Regions from separate parts of the Mycobacterium sp. NGS66 genome, predicted to be linked through region 3. Evidence: riboswitches for the same ligand, from Rfam matches in the RefSeq annotation. Region 3 holds a riboswitch; each other region holds the start of a gene.
What was found. Region 3 has a riboswitch for magnesium ahead of AC5Y2L_RS11510 (Rv1535 family protein). Riboswitches for the same ligand answer to the same signal wherever they lie in the genome.
Positions count from the first base shown of each region.

Region 1: it holds a riboswitch for magnesium, as region 3 does, so the genes downstream of both, AC5Y2L_RS25020 (PE family protein) here and AC5Y2L_RS11510 (Rv1535 family protein) in region 3, are expected to answer to the same signal.
Region 2: it holds a riboswitch for magnesium, as region 3 does, so the genes downstream of both, AC5Y2L_RS21070 (NRAMP family divalent metal transporter) here and AC5Y2L_RS11510 (Rv1535 family protein) in region 3, are expected to answer to the same signal.

Region 1 covers NZ_JCALCG010000017.1:67,412-73,752, forward strand. Annotated here, with positions in the region: partial or broken gene AC5Y2L_RS24995 (NRAMP family divalent metal transporter) at 1-615, opposite strand, end outside; gene AC5Y2L_RS25000 (hypothetical protein) at 807-1,070, opposite strand; gene nicT (Nickel transporter NicT) at 1,304-2,446, opposite strand; partial or broken gene AC5Y2L_RS25010 (IS21 family transposase) at 2,967-3,276, opposite strand; partial or broken gene AC5Y2L_RS25015 (copper-transporting ATPase) at 3,703-3,977, opposite strand; M-box (ykoK) riboswitch at 4,307-4,477, shown strand; gene AC5Y2L_RS25020 (PE family protein) at 4,768-5,067, shown strand; gene AC5Y2L_RS25025 (PPE family protein) at 5,081-6,325, shown strand.
Region 2 covers NZ_JCALCG010000012.1:187,422-193,762, reverse strand. Annotated here, with positions in the region: gene AC5Y2L_RS21070 (NRAMP family divalent metal transporter) at 1-1,594, opposite strand, end outside; M-box (ykoK) riboswitch at 2,036-2,206, opposite strand; M-box (ykoK) riboswitch at 2,621-2,792, shown strand; gene AC5Y2L_RS21065 (PE family protein) at 3,081-3,380, shown strand; gene AC5Y2L_RS21060 (PPE family protein) at 3,396-4,607, shown strand; gene AC5Y2L_RS21055 (PPE family protein) at 4,705-5,916, shown strand.
Region 3 covers NZ_JCALCG010000004.1:344,485-350,825, reverse strand. Annotated here, with positions in the region: gene AC5Y2L_RS11535 (zinc-dependent alcohol dehydrogenase) at 1-1,002, shown strand, start outside; gene AC5Y2L_RS11530 (carboxymuconolactone decarboxylase family protein) at 1,011-1,574, shown strand; gene AC5Y2L_RS11525 (PaaI family thioesterase) at 1,786-2,220, opposite strand; gene AC5Y2L_RS11520 (NAD(P)H-dependent flavin oxidoreductase) at 2,276-3,400, shown strand; gene AC5Y2L_RS11515 (TetR/AcrR family transcriptional regulator) at 3,397-4,065, shown strand; M-box (ykoK) riboswitch at 4,141-4,325, shown strand; gene AC5Y2L_RS11510 (Rv1535 family protein) at 4,604-4,834, shown strand; gene ileS (isoleucine--tRNA ligase) at 5,143-6,341, shown strand, end outside.

The DNA.
Region 1 (6,341 bases), on a different contig from region 3:
GTGCCCGAGGTCGCGGGTGGTGATGCCCTTGTCGGCGGCAGCACTTTGCTGAAAGAAGATCATCTACGGCGTGACGGTGGCATCGATCGTGGAAGCGATCAGCAGCAGGATCGTGTTGATCGGACCGTGCGGGAGCGGAGTGAACGTCGCCAAGGCGTGGCCGATCGGCACCCAGCGCGGCCGGGTTAGCAGCGCGGCCACCAAGAACAGCGCGTTGAACATCGCAAGGGCCAGCACGGTCCGCTCCCAGCGCCGGTAGCGCCCCCCGCTGGCTGCCGCGGCCACCAGCACCACTCCACCTAGCGCGGCCACCGGCGCTCCTATGCCGAAGTAGGCCAGCCCGACACGGATGGCCACGAACTCTGCGATGAGCGTCACCAGGTTGGTCACCGCCAGATCAGCCGCCCCGAACCACCCCCATAGACGGCCGTAGCGCTGGAGCACGAGCTCGCCGTAGCCGCGGTGCGTCACGGCGCCGACCCGCATGCAGATTTCCTGGCAAACGTAGGCCATAGCGAACAGCGCCAGCGTGAACGGCAGGAAGAAACCAAGCCCGTAGGCGGCCCCAGCGGTGGTGTAGGAGATCATGCTCGGCCCGTCGTTTTCACCGAGCATGGCCAACACTCCCGGCCCCAACAGCAGCCAGGCCAGTCGGTGTCGCTTCTTGCCGCGGCGGGCCAGCTCGACCAGGGCGCGGTCGTCTGATCGGGCCCGGTCCTCCGGGGTTATCAACACGATTTAGCCCACCTCACCGATATCACGCCCCGCCAGGTCCGCAGACAAAGTTCGTACGGCCGTAGATTAAACTACGGCAGGCCGAATCCACCGAGAGATTCCGGGGCCATCGCCGCCCACGAGGAACATGCCGAGCAGGCGTTCCTGGCCACCGTCAAGCTCCGCGCCGACGGCGCCCGCATCCAACCCTCTTTAGCGAGGACCACGACGACGTAGAAGCGACGTTGGTAGACGTAGAAGCTTTGCCGCGAGATGCCGTGGCGACGGCACGTCGCGGCGACCGTGATCTGGTCGCGCATCGAGGTCAGCAGAATTTCCAACCAGGGTTCGTTCACGATCAGCACTCTCACTTTCGGAGAGTGCCAGGGATGTCTTTGGAGCGGTCCATCAGCTATGTGTCCGGACTGAACACACCAACCACCACTCCAGGGGGTCGATTCTCACCATGCCGCCAGGGGGTCGCGTGCTCTGGCGCCGACGTCAGCCACTGAGGTCGTTGGCTAGACTCAGCCATCTACTGGTGTTACCTGATGGATACCTCAAACGTGCCGGTCAGGCGCTGCCGTGATTAGTCTGCGTTGCCGATGGCGCGTTGCATGCCGGCGGTCCATTTGTCCTCGATACGCCCGAAGCGCCAGATCGCCAGTGCGATGAGCCAGGTAAAGACGAACAAGCTCACGACGGTGTAGCCGACGACGCCGAGGTCGAGGGACGCGACCCACCCCAGCGGCCCGGAATCGATACCAGCCTTCTCGGCGAGCAGCCCGAGCAGCTCGACCAGTCCTATGATCAGGGCGACCGCCACCGACAGCGCGGTGATCGTGAGATTGTAGAACACCTTGCGAACCGGTTTGAGGAAGGCCCAGCCGTAGGCGCGGGACATGAACACCCCGTCGGCGGTGTCGAATAAACACATCCCGGCGGCAAACAGGATCGGCAGAACAAGGATCGCATACCAGGGCAGCGCGAACGCCGCCGAGCCGGAGGCCAGTACCAACAGCGCCACCTGGCTGGCGGTGTCGAATCCGAGCCCGAACAGCAGCCCGACCGGGTACATGTGCCACGGCTTGGCGACCGCGCGCATAATCGGCCCAAGGACACGGGCCATGAAACCGCGGGCGTTGAGCTGGCGTTCCATCTCCACCTCGTCGAGCTCGCCGCCGCGCATCTGGCGAAATAATTTGGTGATACCGACCAGCGCCGCCAGGTTGATCAGCCCGATCAGCATCAGGAATGTCCCGGAAACGACGGTGCCGACCACACCCAGGTTTTCCTGCAACGCCGACCTGCTGTCCTTGGATCCGATCTGCCCGGCGAGCGCGCGGATTCCCAAGGCCAGCAGCAGCGAAATGGTGAACACGACCGTCGAGTGGCCCAACGAGAACCAGAAACCCACCGACATCGCCGGGCGGTTCTCGCCAACCAGCTTGCGGGTGGTGTTGTCGACCGCGGCGATGTGGTCGGCGTCGAAAGCGTGCCGAGCCCCGAGCAGGAACGCGGTGACACCCAAGCCGACGCCGAACACTCCCGATGGCCCCAGGTCATAATTCTTTGGCGCTACCAGTAGCGCCAGCACACACCAACCGACGACATTGAGCATCAGGATGAAGCCGGCCATCCCGGCCAATGTCAGCCCGTCCCGGCGGGACAGACTGGCGCGGAACCGGGCGAATCCCCAACCGGACACATCCGAGGCAACGGCGTTGGTCATGGGCGTCCTTGCTTCGCCGAGTCGTGCTGCACGTCTGCGCACTGGTATGGGTCGTTCACACACACAAGATGATGACGCTAGATCGGGCTAAGCGTGGTTGCAATGAATTCGCAAAAGTTAATGGCGGGTTCCGCGATCATCAGCGCGGCGCTGAGCCACGTCAGGCCAAACGGCTGGACGACTGGTGAGCGCGATGAGCGCGTGGCGCTGCTGCTAAGTGGACGAAGCCTGCGGTACAGGTAGGCACGTACGACTCCTTTACCTTCGACTTCGACCAGAATCGGCCCGTGGCGTTCGAAACCTTATTCGGGCCCGGCGCTAACCCGATGGACCCGATCTGCCCGGCGGTCGCGACGGAGCTGGCGAGGCGACAACTCCCTAGGAATTTCCAGTTATCCCCGGGCATCGGGTGGGACCCAGACTCGTATCAGAACTTCGTTGTCACTGAAGAGGCGGTGAGTTTCTTCCACACGGGTGAATTAATGCTCGACGACGCCGGATATTCCCTCGCGCCCGTGTCCGGAAGGGACTCAGGCCGCAACTCGGCCACCCGGCCCGGCAGTGTCGCATCGACCGCGTCCAACCGATCCGCTCGGCGATCACCGTCGCCGGCATCGTCGGATACAACCACAGCGATTGTCGGATCTGCAGCTCAACTGCGTCCGGATCCCACCTTTCGGCGGCCGCTGATACTTCGGGGGTTTGTCCGAGGCCAGCGCTGCCCACCCGGTATTGCGCGAAATACCCGTCACCCGCGCGATCGCCTTGATCGGCAACCCCTCGGACCGGTTGCAAACGACGATCTCAGCCCAATCCTCCTCGGCCAGCATCTATTTCGTCCTTCCTGACTCGACTAGAGCCAGGATCACCAGACATGGGGTCAAAATTTGGATGCCACGCGGTGATCAGTTTCACGTGCCGTCGACAAGCTTGAGGCCCGTGAATCGGGCTTGGTAAGGGTGCCACCGGGGGAGCACTGTGAAGACGCGCACGGCCCAACGCGGCTTGAATACTTGTTGTCGTGGGCCAGCTTCCCCGCCGGCGCCGCTGCCGGCGCCGCATTAGTTTGTTAGTCAGCGATCCCAGATGTTCGCGGTCGCCGCGTGCGTATCTGTGCTCATGAGCGCATGCCCCACTTTTCAATGCCGACCGTCGCCTGCTGCGGCAATAACCACGACGGCCGGGTCTGATTGTTGTGACCGATGCCTAGGTGGTGGAACTGCCCGTCACTGACTGCCCGAGGGCAGCGTTGCTTTCTAATCGAGGAGGGATGGCTCAGTCGCCGACTGCCCGTTGGGCGATCGTGATTGACCGTTGATGAGGCGGTATCGGATCAGCCGGGAGCTGTTGGTGGCCACTGCCGCCGACGGCGCGTTGTGCAGGATCGCGGCAAGCACCGGTGAAAAGGACACCCCCAGCACCTACCATTAGCGAACGTTGTTGACGGCGGTCGACATCCGTAGTTCTGCGGAATAACTTTGACCGCATGTGCGCCCAGATCAGGCACGTGGATCAGGCGCTGCAGATTGTCCGTTGGCCGATCCTTCGGTGGGATGCCTGGGTGCCCCCGGGCTCGGGTTTATCGACCATCTGCCTCACCTCACTTGCTTCAGGCAAAAGCGGAAACTACCGGTTTGGCCACGAAGGCTGCTCAATAAATCAAAAGACGCAAGTCAAGGTACAGCCCTGAATGCCGAATCCCGAGAACAATATTCATGCTGAAACACAACCGCACTCTGATTTCACGGTCATCCTGCATCACGGATTCGGGTCGCCGAACTCCGACCCACAGGGGATTGACAGGGGTTCACGTGGTGAAGGGGGTTGACGGGCGCCGGTTTTGGTGTGAGCATTGCCGTGCATGCACCTCGCTAGGTGAGGCGTCTGCACGGATATAGGCCACTGACCTCGAACGTCGAAAGACGCCCCCGGTCAGGACAGCTCTTCCCGGCTTAAGGGTTGAGCCCAAGTGGCTTCCGGCTCAACCGGATACGCCGTGCAGTGCCAAAGCTCTGACGAGAGGGGTGCCGCGCCTGGCTGATTCGCCGGGTGACCTCATCCCGTTGTGCACTATGGCGGCACCCCCGTGTGTCCTGGCCGTGAGGAGGTGAGAGCGAGATGAGTCGCGGTGATAGTCCCTATCCGAGTCCAATGACCATGTCGTTCGGATCCGGCCCCGGCACCGTTTCCATCATCTGAATCGGCTTGCGCCGCTTCGGTTAACACACGCACGCCATCGTTTCGTCGGTGTGCGTGGTCCTCGCGTGCTGTGACACCGCCACAGCCGCAGCTTCAGTCTGCCTTCCTTAAGGAGAAGTCCGATGTCTTTTGTGACCACACAGCCGGAAATGCTGTCGGCGGCGGCCAACCACTTGCAAGGTATCGGTTCGGCGCTAGCCGCCCAGAACGCGGCCGCCGCGCTGCCGACGACAGCAGTGGTACCCGCCGCTGCTGACGAGGTATCTGCGTTGACTGCAACGCAATTCGGCTCGCACGCGGCGATGTATCAGGCGGTAAGTGCCCAAGCCCTGGCGGTTCACGACATGTTCGTGCGCATCTTAGCTGCCAGTGCCGCTTCGTATCTTGCCACCGAGGCAGCCAACGCTACTGCGACTCTCTAAAGGGGGTACTGCGATGACCACGATATTTGACTTCGGCGCGTTACCACCGGAAATCAACTCCGCCAGAATGTATTCCGGTCCAGGAGCGACATCGATGTTGGCTGCCGGATCGGCCTGGAATGGGCTCGCCGCTGAGTTGCGTTCGCAGGCGACAACCTACGAATCGGTGATCTCGGGGCTGACCAGCGCAGGCTGGCGCGGTCCGGCATCGGCCTCGATGGCGGCCGCCGCGGCACCCTATGTCGCATGGATGAACACCACCGCCGCCCAGGCTGAGCAGACCGCGAGCCAGGCCACGGCCGCCGCAGCGGCCTATGAAACCGCATTTGCGATGACGGTACCGCCGCCGGTGATCGCGGCCAACCGCGCGCAGCTGGCAGCGCTGGTGGCGACCAACGTTTTGGGGCAGAACACCCCGGCGATCATGGCCACCGAAGCTCATTACGGCCAGATGTGGGCCCAGGACGCGGCGGCAATGTACGGCTACGCCGGATCGTCGGCGGCCGCATCCAAGCTGACGCCTTTTGGTGCGCCGCAGCAAAACACCAACCCGAGCGCTCTGGCCAACCAGGCTGCCGTGGTGACCCAAGCCGCCGGAACATCGGCGGGCACGACGAGCACACAGGCGACGCTGTCCCAATTGGTCACCACCATGCCCACCACGCTGCAGGGGATGGCATCACCAATGTCGTCCTCATCGGCCTCGACGTCCGGGCTCGGCGAAATCGCTGGCCTCCTGACTGGGCAAGGGTCGGGAAATTCTGCGCTGGACAGCTTCTGGAATCAATGGGGGCCCAACGCGAATATCTGGAACACCATCTTCTCGTCGGGCTTCTACATGCCCAGTAACACGTTAGGTGCATTCACGGGGCTGATGGGCCACGCGACTGAACCTGCGGAGGCGTTGGGAGCGGCGACCGAAGGGCTTGGTGCTGCGCTGGCCGGCCCCACCGCCGGCCTGGGCGGTTTGGGCGGCCTGGGTGGTCTGGGCAGCGGAGTATCGGCCGGGCTCGGAAACGCGGCCTCGATTGGTCCGTTGTCGGTGCCGCCGAGCTGGACTGCCGCCGCGCCCCCGCTAAGCCCCCTCGGCTCGGCGTTGGGGAACTCCCCGCTCGCCGCGCCTCCTGCGGCCGCGGCAGGCATGCCCGGAATGGCACCGATGGGCATGGCCGGCCGCGGGGCGACGGGTAGCGCGATTCCCGATACCCGCTTTCTGATCCGTCCCCCGATGGTGCCAGCCTGGTCGGCCGTCGGGTAACGGTCCGCGGCCACCG
Region 2 (6,341 bases), on a different contig from region 3:
CGATGCTCACCCGCTCGAAACCCGCTGCGCTGAGAACCTTTTCCATCGATTCTGCGCTGCGCCGATCGGCGAACCAGCCGACCGCGAAGACGATGGCGGCGCCGACAATTCCCAACACCGCCCCGATAGCGAGGCCACTGATCAACGTCGCAGTGGATAGCTTGGGGAAGAACGTCACCGCGGTCAGCATCAGCGACAGCACGACGAGCGACCATACGATCAGCCACGCCAAGGCATTCTGGCGGAAGGTGTTCACCCACGGACCGAGCACCGGGCGGTCGTTGCACAGCAGAACCAAAAACACCGTCGCCGACGGGAGCAGCACCCCGGCCAGGGCCTGGACACCTTGGGTGATCAGGCCCAGGACGTGATCGGGGCTGAACGCGACCGCAGACGATACCGCAAGAAGGGCGGCATAGCTGCCGTAGAACAGCGGGGCCTCGGTGATCTTCCAGTGCAGCGAGTGCGGCTTGCCGAAGGCATCACCGAGGGCGTACGTGGTGGCCAGTCCCACGACATTTGCTCCGATCAGCGACGCGTCCAACAGAATGATCGCGAACAGCACGCCGACCGTGTGGCCGACGTGACTGGACAGCGCAGACGCGACCGCGCCGGCGTCAATGAAGCTACCGGCGGCGGTCGAACCGCCGAGGCCGAACGCCGTCGCCGCCATCAGCGCGATCGCTCCACCGATGACCGCGACGATGCCGATACCCAGATCGGCTCGGCCATAGCGCATCCAGCGCGGCGTGATTCGCTTGTCAACGACGTTCGACTGCTGAAAGAACAACTGCCATGGCGCCACCGTGGTACCGACAATCGCCATGATGACCATCAGCACGACCGAGTCTGGTTCCCCGGGCAGTGAGGGCAGTAGGCCACGCATGCTTGGGCCGAGCGCAGGGTGCACGGACAGCACGAGCGGGATGATCGCGACGTTCACCGCGATCAGCACGAATGTCACCTGTTCCCAGCGGCGGAACGAGCCACCGGCTACGACCGCGAATAACAGCACCGCGGCGGCCGGTATCGCGATGATTTTCGGGCAGCCCAAGAACCCGAGTGCCAGTGATACTCCGATGAATTCGGTGACAATCGTCAACGCGTTGAGGATCACCAGGTCACCGATGCTGAAGGCGCCCCAGAACTTGCCGAATCGCTGAAAAATCAGCCGCGCGTGCCCAACCCTGGTGACCGCCCCCAAGCGGAGCACCATCTCCTGGTTCACGTACAGCACCGGGATCAGCAGTACCAGTGTCCATAACAGGTTCATGCCGTAGTTCTGGCCGGCCTGGGCGTAGGTGGCAACACCGCCGGCGTCGTTGTCGCCGATCATCACGATCAGCCCGGGACCGGTGATGACCATCAGCAATCGCAATCGCTGCCAACGACTGTGGCCGGCCTGCCTGACGTCTCGACCGATACGGCCAAAGGCGCCGATGATGTCCCCGACATGCGCCGAATCCAGCGCCGCCGAACCGGAAGTGCCGGGTGATACCGCCGGTGCCGCAAGGGTCAGGGCTTGGGATGCAGGGCGCTTCGTGGTCGCAGACGCGCCGACACCACCGAGTGCCTCGGTCGAAATGGAAGCCATGAATGTCTCGCTATCGCAAAGAGTCGTGCTGGGAACGATGGGTGAAAGTCAGTCAGTAAGGGTTGGCCGCTCGGCTTGACCGCGACCCGCTAAGCCTCGCAGCGCTGAAGCCTCGCAGCACTGAAGCCTCGCAGCAATGAAACACAGTGTGGCACAACAGAAGCCATGATCTGCTCCAACGGGGGAGCCCGATCGGCTCGTCTTACTCGACGCGACACCCGCATCGGAGCGCGCGGCAACCCCACGCGTTAAGCGCGGTAGTTCGACGGGCGCTCGAGAAGTTCAGGCGGCCGGAGCCAGGCCGGAACCGGATCGGGACAAGACGGATCTGGGATACGGACTATCGCCGGGACTCATTTCGCCCTCACCTCCTCACGGCCATGGCACACGCGGTGCCTACCAACTGCCCGGGAGAGATGCGCATCCAGGCGAATCCCGAACGCGGCACCTCTCTCGTCGGAGCTTCGGCACCACACGGCGTATCCGGTTGAGCCGGAAGCCACTTGGGCTCAACCCTTAAGCCGGGAAGAGCTGTCCTGACCCTGGGCGTCTCTCGACGTTGGAGGTCAGTGGCCTGTATCCGTGTAGACGCCTCACCTACCGAGGTGCATACGAGCACTATCTTGCACCCCGACCCACCACTCGTCAATTCCGATTATCCGACCGGTCCGCGGGCGACCGGTCTGGTCACGAAAAGATCAGGGGCGCAATGCAACTGAGGGAGTTTGCGATGCGAACGCGGTCGCGAACCCGATAGCTGGTGCCGGAGCCCGCGGCGGCCGGCTGGGGTTGAGCACAGTGATGACTGCCGGGTGGGTCGTCGACTGTGGGATGGCCGGTGAGGCAGAGTTCGAGGAGCCGAACATTGTTGTCGGGCCATCCGACATATCGTGCCGATCAACGCTTTCCGTCGTCGCCGGTATCCCGCAGTCAGCCACCGGACGCGTTGGCCGAGCGTAGCGCGGCAAATGCATGGCGATCGACTGGGTTGACTCACGGCACTGCGGGTGCAAGCATAGACTCTCGTACGCACCTCGCTAGGTGAGGCGTCTACGTGGATACAGGCCACTGACCTCGAACGTCGAAAGACGCCCAGGGTCAGGACAGCTCTTCCCGGCTTAAGGGTTGAGCCCAAGTGGCTTCCGGCTTCGGCCCGATACGCCGCGTAGTGCCGAAGCTCTGACGAGAGGGGTGCCGTGCCTGAGATTTCTGCTCAGGCACTTCTCCCCGCGTGCAGCACCGGCGCCCCCGTGCGCCCTGGCCGCGAGGAGGTGAGAGCGAAATGAGTCCCGACGATAGTCCGTATTCCAGATCGATGACCATTTCGTGGCGATCCGACCCCGGCCCTAGTTCCGCGGTCCGTTAACACCCCGAAGTCCTTCCGCACGTGATCAATTCGCACGTGCGTTGATGGGGTGCGCGGAAAGCAGCGACCAGGGTGGCCCAAAAGGCCTGCGTCACACCGCTTTCCGTGAGGAGAAGTCCGATGTCATATGTGGTGACGCATCCAGAAGCGCTGGCTGCGGCGACAATTCAGCTGAATGCAGTCGGATCCGGGCTGGCGTCACAGAATGTGGCCGCGGCGGCGATGACCACCGCCCTGCCCCCCGCAGCCGCCGACGAAGTATCGGCTTTGACCGCAATGCAATTCAGCGCGCACGGCGCCATGTATCAGGCGGTGAGCGCCCAGGCGACGGCAATCCACGAGATGTTCACGTCCATGTTAGGCGCCAGCGCCACATCCTATGCGGCCACTGAAGCCGCCAATGCCATCGCAGCCAGCTGAAGGGGAAGGCGAAAGATGACCGCAGTACTGGACTTCGCCATGCTCCCGCCGGAAATCAATTCGGCTCGGATGTATTCCGGGGCGGGTGCGGCCCCGATGGTGAGCGCTGCATCGGCCTGGAAGGCGCTGGCTGCTGAATTGCGCTCGGCCGCATTGTCGTACGGCTCGGTGCTTTCGGCGCTGACGGACGAAGAATGGCAGGGCCCGGCATCGGCATCGATGGCCGCAGCGGCCATGCCCTATGTGACGTGGATGAACACCACCGCCGTACAGGCCGAGGAGACCGCCACCCGGGCAGAGGCCGCAGCAGCGGCCTACGAAGCCGCATTCGCCGGCACGGTGCCTCCGCCTCAGATAGCGGCAAACCGCGCCCAGCTGGCACAGCTGGTCTCCACCAACGTCATCGGCCAAAACACTCCTGCGATCGCAGCCACGGAAGCGCAGTACTCCGAAATGTGGTCGCAGGATGCCGCCGCCATGTACGGATACGCGGGCTCGTCGGCTGTGGCGACCCGGCTGACCCAATTCACCCCTCCGCAGCAGACCACTAATCCCGGCGGGCCGGCCCTTCAGTCCGCCGCCGTCACCCAAGCGACCGCCACCTCAGCCGGTACCGGACAAAACACACTGTCCCAGTTGATCTCTGCCACGCCGAAGACACTGCAGAGCATGGCGGCGCCGTCGACGACGGGGACCTCCGGGGCGACGGGGATTTTGAGTGACTTGACCGGGTCCGGGTCGGGGTTGGATTCGTCGTGGCTCTGGGACAACTTCGGGCCCAACGCAAACATCTGGAACACCATCTTTTCGTCCGGGTTCTACATGCCCAGCAACACCATCGGGCCATTTCTGAGCCTGCTCGGCAGCCAAGCGGCCGGCGCCGCGGCCGGCGAAGCCGTGGGAGAGGCGGCCACGTCGCTTGGTGAAGCTGTCGCCGGTCCCGGCGGCCTGGCCGGTCTTGGCGGCTTGGGCGGCGCCGTATCGGCGGACCTGGGCCGAGCGGCCATGGTGGGCCCGTTGTCGGTCCCGCCGAGCTGGGCGGGGGCGGCCCCAGCAGGTCCGCTGTCGTCCGCGCTGGGTGCTACGCCGATGATGGCCCCGCCACCGGCGATGGCAGCGGGCATGCCCGCAGTGCCGTTTGGCATGGGCGCGCAAGGAATGGGCCGCAGCGTACCGCAATACGGCTTCAAGCCCACGTTCGTGGCGCGGCCACCCGCTGCTGGATAGCGCGTCTCACGCACTTCACCAGCTACCAACCACGAATCTCAAGCACGAGCGCCGACACGGCCACTGAGGCCCCTGGCTGAACGGGAGGAGGCTAGCGATGACTGCACTGTTGGATTTCGCCATGCTTCCCCCGGAGGTCAACTCGGCTCGGATGTATTCCGGAGCGGGGCCGGGCCCGCTACTGGCCGCGGCGTCGGCGTGGAATGGGTTGGCAGCGGAATTGCTTTCTACCGCAACGAGTTACAGCTCAATCCTGGCGGAGCTGACCGGCCAAGCATGGCTGGGCCCGGCTTCGACGGCGATGGCGGCCGCCGCCGCGCCCTACGTGGCATGGATGAGCACCACCGCGGCGCAGGCGGAGCAAACCGCCGGGCAGGCCGAGGCCGCCGTCGCGGCATATGAAGCAGCGTTTGCGGCCACGGTGCCCCCACCGGTCGTCGCGGCCAACCGCGCCCAGCTGATGGTGTTGATTGCGACCAACTTCTTCGGTCAAAACACCCCAGCTATCGCGGCTACCGAGATCCAATATGCCGAAATGTGGGCTCAAGACGCCGCCGCCATGTACGGCTACGCCGGAGCGTCGGCGGCCGCGACCCAGCTGAGCCAGTTCCTCCAGCCTCAACAGACCACGCAGGCAAGCGGGCTCGCGGCCCAGTCCGCCGCGGTCGCCCAAGCTGCTGCCACGCCGGCCGGCACCCAGCAGGCGACGCTGTCACAGGTGATGGCCACCCTGCCCAATGCGCTGCACGGGCTGGCATCGCCTTCGTCGTCGACTGGAACGACGGGGGAGACGGCGGTGCTGGGGCTGGCCACCGGCGCCGGACCGGATTCATCTTGGCTCTGGGACAATTTCGGCCCCAACGCCACCCTGTGGAACAGCATCTTCGCCTCTGGGTTCTACATGCCGAGCAACACCGTGGGGCCGTTCCTTGGCCTGCTGAGCGCTCAAGCTGCCGGAAACGCGGCCGGCGATGCGGCGGCACAGGCAGCCACAACCGCGGTTGGTGGGGCAATCCCTGCACCAATGAGCGGCATCGGCGGCCTTGGCAATGCCGTGTCGGCGAGCGTCGGCCGTGCGGGGATGGTCGGTCCGCTGTCGGTACCTCCGAGCTGGGCCGGGTCCGCCCCGCTGCACAGCCCACTGTCTTCGTCGCTTCCCGGCGCGTCGGTCACCGGTGCCTCGCCGTTGACGACAAGCACCCCTCCGGTGCCGTTCGGCGCCGGCATGGGCCGGCAGGGATACGACCGCGCCATCCCGCGCTACGGTTTCCGCCCGTCCTTCGTCACACGGTCACCGGCCGCCGGATAGACACACCCGGTCCAGGCGTGCCGCAGCCCGTCCGGTCGCCGCCGCCACTCACAGGAAACCAACAGGTGCAAATCAGCATCTTCACGGCGACGGCTACGTACGCTCAAGAAATTCACGTGCTGGTTGATTATCGATTTGGTAATCGCCCGCCGAAACTCGCTCGTGTCGAGAGCGAGCCTCGATGACAGCTGAATAGCTCACTGCGCCGAGTTATCTTGCGGCGCGATTGGAAATGGCATTCCGGCCCTCGTCGATGGAACTGACGTCCCGACACGCGCAAGTGATGAATATCTCGTCGATTAATCGCGGTGTTGATTCCCGCTGCCCGAGACGTATTGCTACACCGTATTATCGACGGGCGCTGAGCTGCAGCTACTCGTAGCCAGGCGTTTGCCCGGACCTACGTCTCACATGCATTGTCCCGG
Region 3 (6,341 bases):
GTGCGCGTCGCTGCCTGTGGTTTGTGCGGGACCGACCACGAGCAGTACACCGGCCAGCTCTCCGGTGGGTTTGCGTTTGTTCCCGGTCATGAGACGGTCGGCACCATCGAGGCGATCGGGCCGCAGGCGGCGCAGCGGTGGGGGGTGACACAAGGCGACCGGGTGGCCGTCGAGGTGTTCCAGTCGTGTCGTCGCTGTCCGAACTGCCTCGCCGGCGACTACCGGCGCTGCGAAAATCACGGCCTGGCCGACATGTACGGCTTCATTCCCGTCGACCGCACGCCCGGACTTTGGGGCGGCTACGCCGAATACCAGTACCTGGCGCCCGACTCGATGCTGTTGCCGCTGCCCGACGACCTCGATCCCGCGGTAGCCACTCTGTTCAACCCACTCGGGGCTGGAATACGTTGGGGTGTAACGGTTCCCGGCACCGGCCCGGGGGATGTGGTCGCTGTCTTGGGTCCCGGGATCCGCGGCCTGTCCGCCGCCGCGGCGGCAAAGGAGGCCGGGGCCGCGTTCGTGATGGTGACCGGGTTGGGCCCGCGCGACGCAGACCGGCTGGCGCTGGCGCCGCGATTCGGAGCCGATCTGGTCGTCGATGTGGCCGTCGACGACCCGGTGGCCGCCCTGACGACGCGGACCGGCGGGCTGGCAGATGTGGTGATCGACGTGACAGCCAACGCGCCGGCGGCGTTCGGGCAGGCGATCGCGCTGGCCCGGCCCGCCGGAACCGTCGTTGTCGCCGGCACCCGGGGTTTCCACAGCGGCGCGCCGGGGTTTACCCCCGACCTCGTCGTGATGAAGGAGCTGCGGGTGATCGGCGCCCTCGGCGTGGACGTCGCCGCTTACCGCGCTGCGCTGGACTTGCTCGGGTCGGGTCGTTACCCGTTCGCCAGCCTGCCGCGCCGCTGCGTGGGACTCGAAGAGGCCGAGGAGTTGCTGGCTACCATGGCCGGTGAACGCGACGCCGTCCCGCCTGTACACGGAGTGCTCACGCCTTGACGCCACCGATGAAACCAGCCCGCGTGCCCCTATTGCCGCTCGCAGAGGCCAAGGCCGCCGCCGACGAGGCCGGCGTGCCCGACTATATGGCCGAACTCAGCATCTTTCAGGTGCTGCTGAACCACCCCAAACTGGCGCGGACTTTCAACGACATGCTCGCGACCATGCTGTGGCATGGTGCGCTCGACCCGCGGCTGCGGGAGTTGGTGATCATGCGAATCGGCTGGCTCACCGGATGCGACTATGAGTGGACCCAGCATTGGCGGGTCGCATCGGGCCTCGGCGTGTCGCCCGAGGATCTGCTCGGTGTCCGGGATTGGCAGGGCTACAACGGGTTTGGTGCCGCCGAGCGGGCCGTGCTGGCGGCCACCGACGATGTCGTGCGCGACGGCGTGGTGAGTGCCGAGAGCTGGGCCGCCTGCGAACGCGAATTGCAGGGCGACACAACGGTTCTCATTGAGCTCGTCACCGCGATCGGTGCTTGGCGGATGGTCGCCTCGATGTTGCGCAGCCTCGAGGTCCCGTTGGAGGAGGGCGTGTCCAGCTGGCCACCCGACGGAAAATCGCCCTGACTGTATGTGAACTGAGGGATTTCGGTGTGAGCACGGGGTTTTCGGTGTGAACTGAGGGATTTCGGTGTGAAAGCGGGGTGGGAATCAGCGCGATTTCCCGCCCAGGATGCACTCGCGAAGCCCAGGATTCACGCCCAAAGCCCAGGATTCACACCCAAAGCCGAGACCGCACGGCGTGATACAACGGCACACTCGCCCTGACCTACGGCAATCACACAATCCGGTAGGTCTGCACCGCGTGGGCCACGACATTGCCGTCGGGGTCGGAAGCGGTGATCTCGGTGAAGGTCAGTTCCTTGCGTCGGCGCGCCGTTCGGGCCTGACAGATGAGATCGCAGCGCTTGGCCGCCCCGGTGTACTGGATGCTCATTGCCACGGTCGACGCTCGCATGCCCTTCTCGAAGTCGTGGTTCGACCACGCGGCCGCGGCGCCGGCGGTGTCCATCACCGACGCGATCACCCCGCCGTGGAAGTACACGCCGTCGTTGGTCAGGTCATTGCGGAACGGGAGCCGGATCACGACGTCGTCGGGCTCGTAGCGTTCGAAGACGATGCCCAACCCGCCGATGAACGGGGTGGTTGTCATCAGGTCGCGCACCGCCTGCCGGCGCTGATGTTGCTGCTCGGCGGTCAACGGTTCGGCCATGGCTCGCAGCGTACTTTCGATTGACATATCAATCAATAACTCTTAGCGTCGGGCAATGCGGACCCGAGTCGCCGAGATGCTCGGCGTTGAATTCCCTATCTGTGCCTTCAGCCACTGCCGTGACGTCGTGGCCGCCGTGTCCAATGCCGGCGGCTTCGGGATTCTCGGCGCGGTGGCGCACAGCCCGGATCGGCTGGACAACGAGCTGACCTGGATCGAGGAACAGACCGCCGGCAAGCCCTATGGGGTGGACTTGCTGTTGCCACCCAAATACGTCGGCGCCGAGCAGGGTGGGATCGACGCCGACCAGGTACGGGACTTGCTACCCGAGGAGCATCGCGCGTTTCTCGACGACCTGCTGGCGCGCTACGGCATTGCAGCCGCAGGCCAACCCCGTGAACCGTCCGGGCGCGGGCTCAACATCTCGCCAAAGGGATACCAGCCACTGCTCGACGTGGCCTTCGCTCACGACATCCGGCTGATCGCCAGCGCACTGGGGCCGCCGCCACCCGACTTAGTTCAGCGCGCCCACGACCAGAATGTGCTGGTCGCCGCCCTGGCCGGCACCACGCAGCACGCGCGACGGCATGCGGCGGCGGGCGTCGACTTGATCGTCGCGCAAGGCACCGAGGCAGGCGGACACACCGGCGAGGTGGCGACCATGGTCTTGGTGCCCGAGATTGTCGATGCTGTCGCGCCGACCCCCGTGCTGGCCGCGGGCGGGATCGCCCGCGGCCGTCAGATCGCCGCGGCGCTGGCCCTGGGCGCCGAGGGGGTGTGGTGCGGGTCGGTGTGGCTGACCACCGAGGAAGCCGAAACACCTCCGGTGGTCAAGGACAAGTTCCTGGCCGCCAGTTCGTCGGACACCGTGCGGTCCCGGTCGATGACGGGCAAGCCGGCCCGGATGCTGCGCACGGCCTGGACCGACGAGTGGGACCGGCCGGATACCCCCGACCCGCTGGGCATGCCGCTGCAGACCGCGCTGGTCGGTGAGCCGCAGCTGCGCATCAATCAAGCCGCCGGCCATCCCGGCGCCAAGGCACGCGAGCTGGCGACCTACTTCGTCGGGCAGGTGGTCGGATCGTTGGATCGGGTCCGGCCCACCCGCGCGGTGGTGCTCGACATGGTCGAGGAGTTCATCGACACCATCGGACGCCTCGAGGGCCTAGTAGACAGGTGAGCGCCACCACGCGCCGGCGTCGGGCGGTCAGTGCCGAGGACAAGTCGCAGCGCCGCGACCAGATCATGGCGGCCGCCAAAGAAGTGTTCGCCCGCAAGGGTTTTCACGCCACGACCATCGCCGACATCGCCAAGCAGGCCGGCTTGGCCTACGGGTCGATCTATTGGTACTTCGACTCCAAGGAAGACCTGTTCCACGCGCTGATGGCGGTTCAGGAGGTTGCCTTGCGCGCGCGCGTCGCGACGACGCTGAGCGAGCTGAATGGGTCACCGCACAGCAGAGAGGCGTCGTTACGCGCCTTGCTGAAAGCATCCGTGCAGGCGACATTCGAGTTCTTCGAAGCCGACAAAGCCACGGTCAAACTGCTCTTTCGCGACGCCTACGCGCTGGGCGACCGGTTCGAGAAGCACCTGGCCGGTATCTACGAACGGTTCATCGACGACATCGAGACGGTCATCGTCGCCGCTCAACAGCGCGGTGAGATGGTGTCCGCCCCGCCCCGGATGGTGGCGTACACACTGGCGGCGCTGGTCGGCCAGTTGGCGCACCGGCGCCTGCGCACCGACGACGACGTCACCGCGGCCGAGGTTGCCGACTTCGTGGTTTCGCTGGTGCTCGACGGCCTGCGCCCCAGGGTGCAGGTGAACAGATCCGGGCCAGACTGAAGAAACGGTAAATATTCGACAACGCACCCCGAACGGGTTTGACCCAGCACGGCGGGTCATGCATCATCGGTCGGGTAAGCACCTCGTTAGGTGAGGCGGCTACACGAACACAGGCCACTGACCCCGAACGTCGAAAGACGCCCCGGGTCAGGACAGCTCCTCCCGGATTAAGGGTTGAGCCCAGGTGGCTTCCGGCTGGGATTGTTTCCCAGGCCAGGACACGTCGTGTGGTGCCAAAACTCTGACGAGAGGGGTGCCGGCTTCCGACAGTCGTCGGATCTCCGTACTCCTTTTGTGCACGCCTAGATCGTGCGGGTGACCGCGCGTCGTGACCGCGAAGGAGGTGAGGGACGCATGAGTTCCAGTGGTAGTCCGGGTCGATATCCGGACTGTGTTTCGTCCCGATCCGGTCTGCGGCGCGACATCCTCTTCAGCTGAGCCGAAAGCCAGGTCCGCCTGAGATCGGAACCACGCCGGGACGAACGACGTCAGTTCAAGTCAGTCCCCTAGTGCTCGTTCGATCTTTCAGGAGGCGATCATGACCGTTGCTCTCTACGACGAAGTAGCCGTGACCGCCGCGCCCAAGCTGCATGTGGTGCGCGACGGCGAGGCGATCCAGCCGGCCGCGCCGAAGAAGGTGGCGCGCCGTATCGAGAACCGGCCGTACGGCGACCCGCTGGTCGACGGGGCTGCCCAGTTGCTCACCGTTCCAGTGCGTCACGTGTATGCGGCGCTGCTGCGCATCGGTGTGCTCCAAGTCCAGGCCTAGCGCATGGACGGCGAGCAGACACAAAATCCCTGATTTTCGCGCGAGAATCAGGGATTTTGCGTCTGCTCGGCACAGGACACCTGCCGCTGATTTGCGGCGCTCAGTAGAATCTGTGCATCGGCACCGATCCGGCCATCACCGGGGAGCCTTCGGAAGAACAGCTTCAAAGCCCAGTAGAACCGAACGGGCAGGCCCGTCACAGCCTTGAACGAGTGGCCGCGCGGCTGCGCGGCAAGCGGGGTGGTACCGCGGCGCTCGCGCGTAGCGCGTCGTCGTCCCCGTGCCTGCACCGATGGCACAGGAGACGGATGAGCGACACCGCCTACCCACGCACCAACCTGGGCGCCGACCAGCACGGCGGCTCCCCGGACTTCCCCGCGCTGGAAGCCCAGGTCCTGGACTACTGGTTTCACGACGACACCTTCCGGGCGAGCATCGCCCGCCGCGATGGGGCTCCGGCCTACGTGTTCTACGACGGCCCGCCGTTCGCCAACGGTCTGCCGCATTTCGGTCACCTGCTGACCGGCTACGTCAAGGACATCGTGCCGCGGTACCGGACCATGCGCGGCTACAAGGTGGACCGCCGCTTCGGCTGGGACACCCACGGGCTGCCCGCCGAGCTCGAGGTCGAACGCCAGCTGGGTATCACCGACAAATCCCAGATCGACGACATGGGGATTGCCGCGTTCAACGACGCCTGCCGGGCATCGGTGCTGCGCTACACCGACGAATGGCAGACCTATGTGACCCGTCAGGCCCGCTGGGTCGACTTCGACAACGACTACAAGACCCTCGACCCCACCTACATGGAGTCGGTGATCTGGGCCTTCAAGCAGTTGTGGGACAAGGGGCTGGCCTACGAGGGTTACCGCGTGCTGCCGTACTGCTGGCGTGACGAAACCCCGCTGTCCAACCACGAACTGCGGATGGACGACGACGTCTACCAAAGCCGCCAAGACCCTGCTCTCACAGTCGGATTCAAGATCGCCGGTGGGCAATTGGACGGCGCCTATCTGCTGGTGTGGACGACTACTCCGTGGACCCTGCCGTCGAACCTCGCGGTCGCCGTTCATCCGGAGGTGACCTACGTGCAGGTGGCCGCCGCCGATCGCCGTCTGGTGCTGGCCGAGGCGCGGCTGGCGGCGTATGCCCGTGAGCTGGGTGAAGAGCCCGAGGTGCTGGGGACATACCGCGGCGCCGATCTGCTGGGCCTGCGCTACCTGCCGCCGTTCCCGTACTTCATGGACTCGCCCAACGCATTTCGCGTGCTGCCGGGGGACTTTGTGACCACCGAGGACGGCACCGGCATCGTGCATATGGCGCCGGCCTACGGCGAAGACGACATGACCACCGCCGAGCAGGCCGGCATCGCGCCGGTCACTCCCGTCGACGCCAAGGGCCGCTTCGACGCCACCGTCCCGGATTACCAGGGCCAGCACGTTTTCGACGCCAACCCGCAGATCATCCGCGACCTGAAAAGCCAAAGCGGCCCGGCCGCGGTGAACGC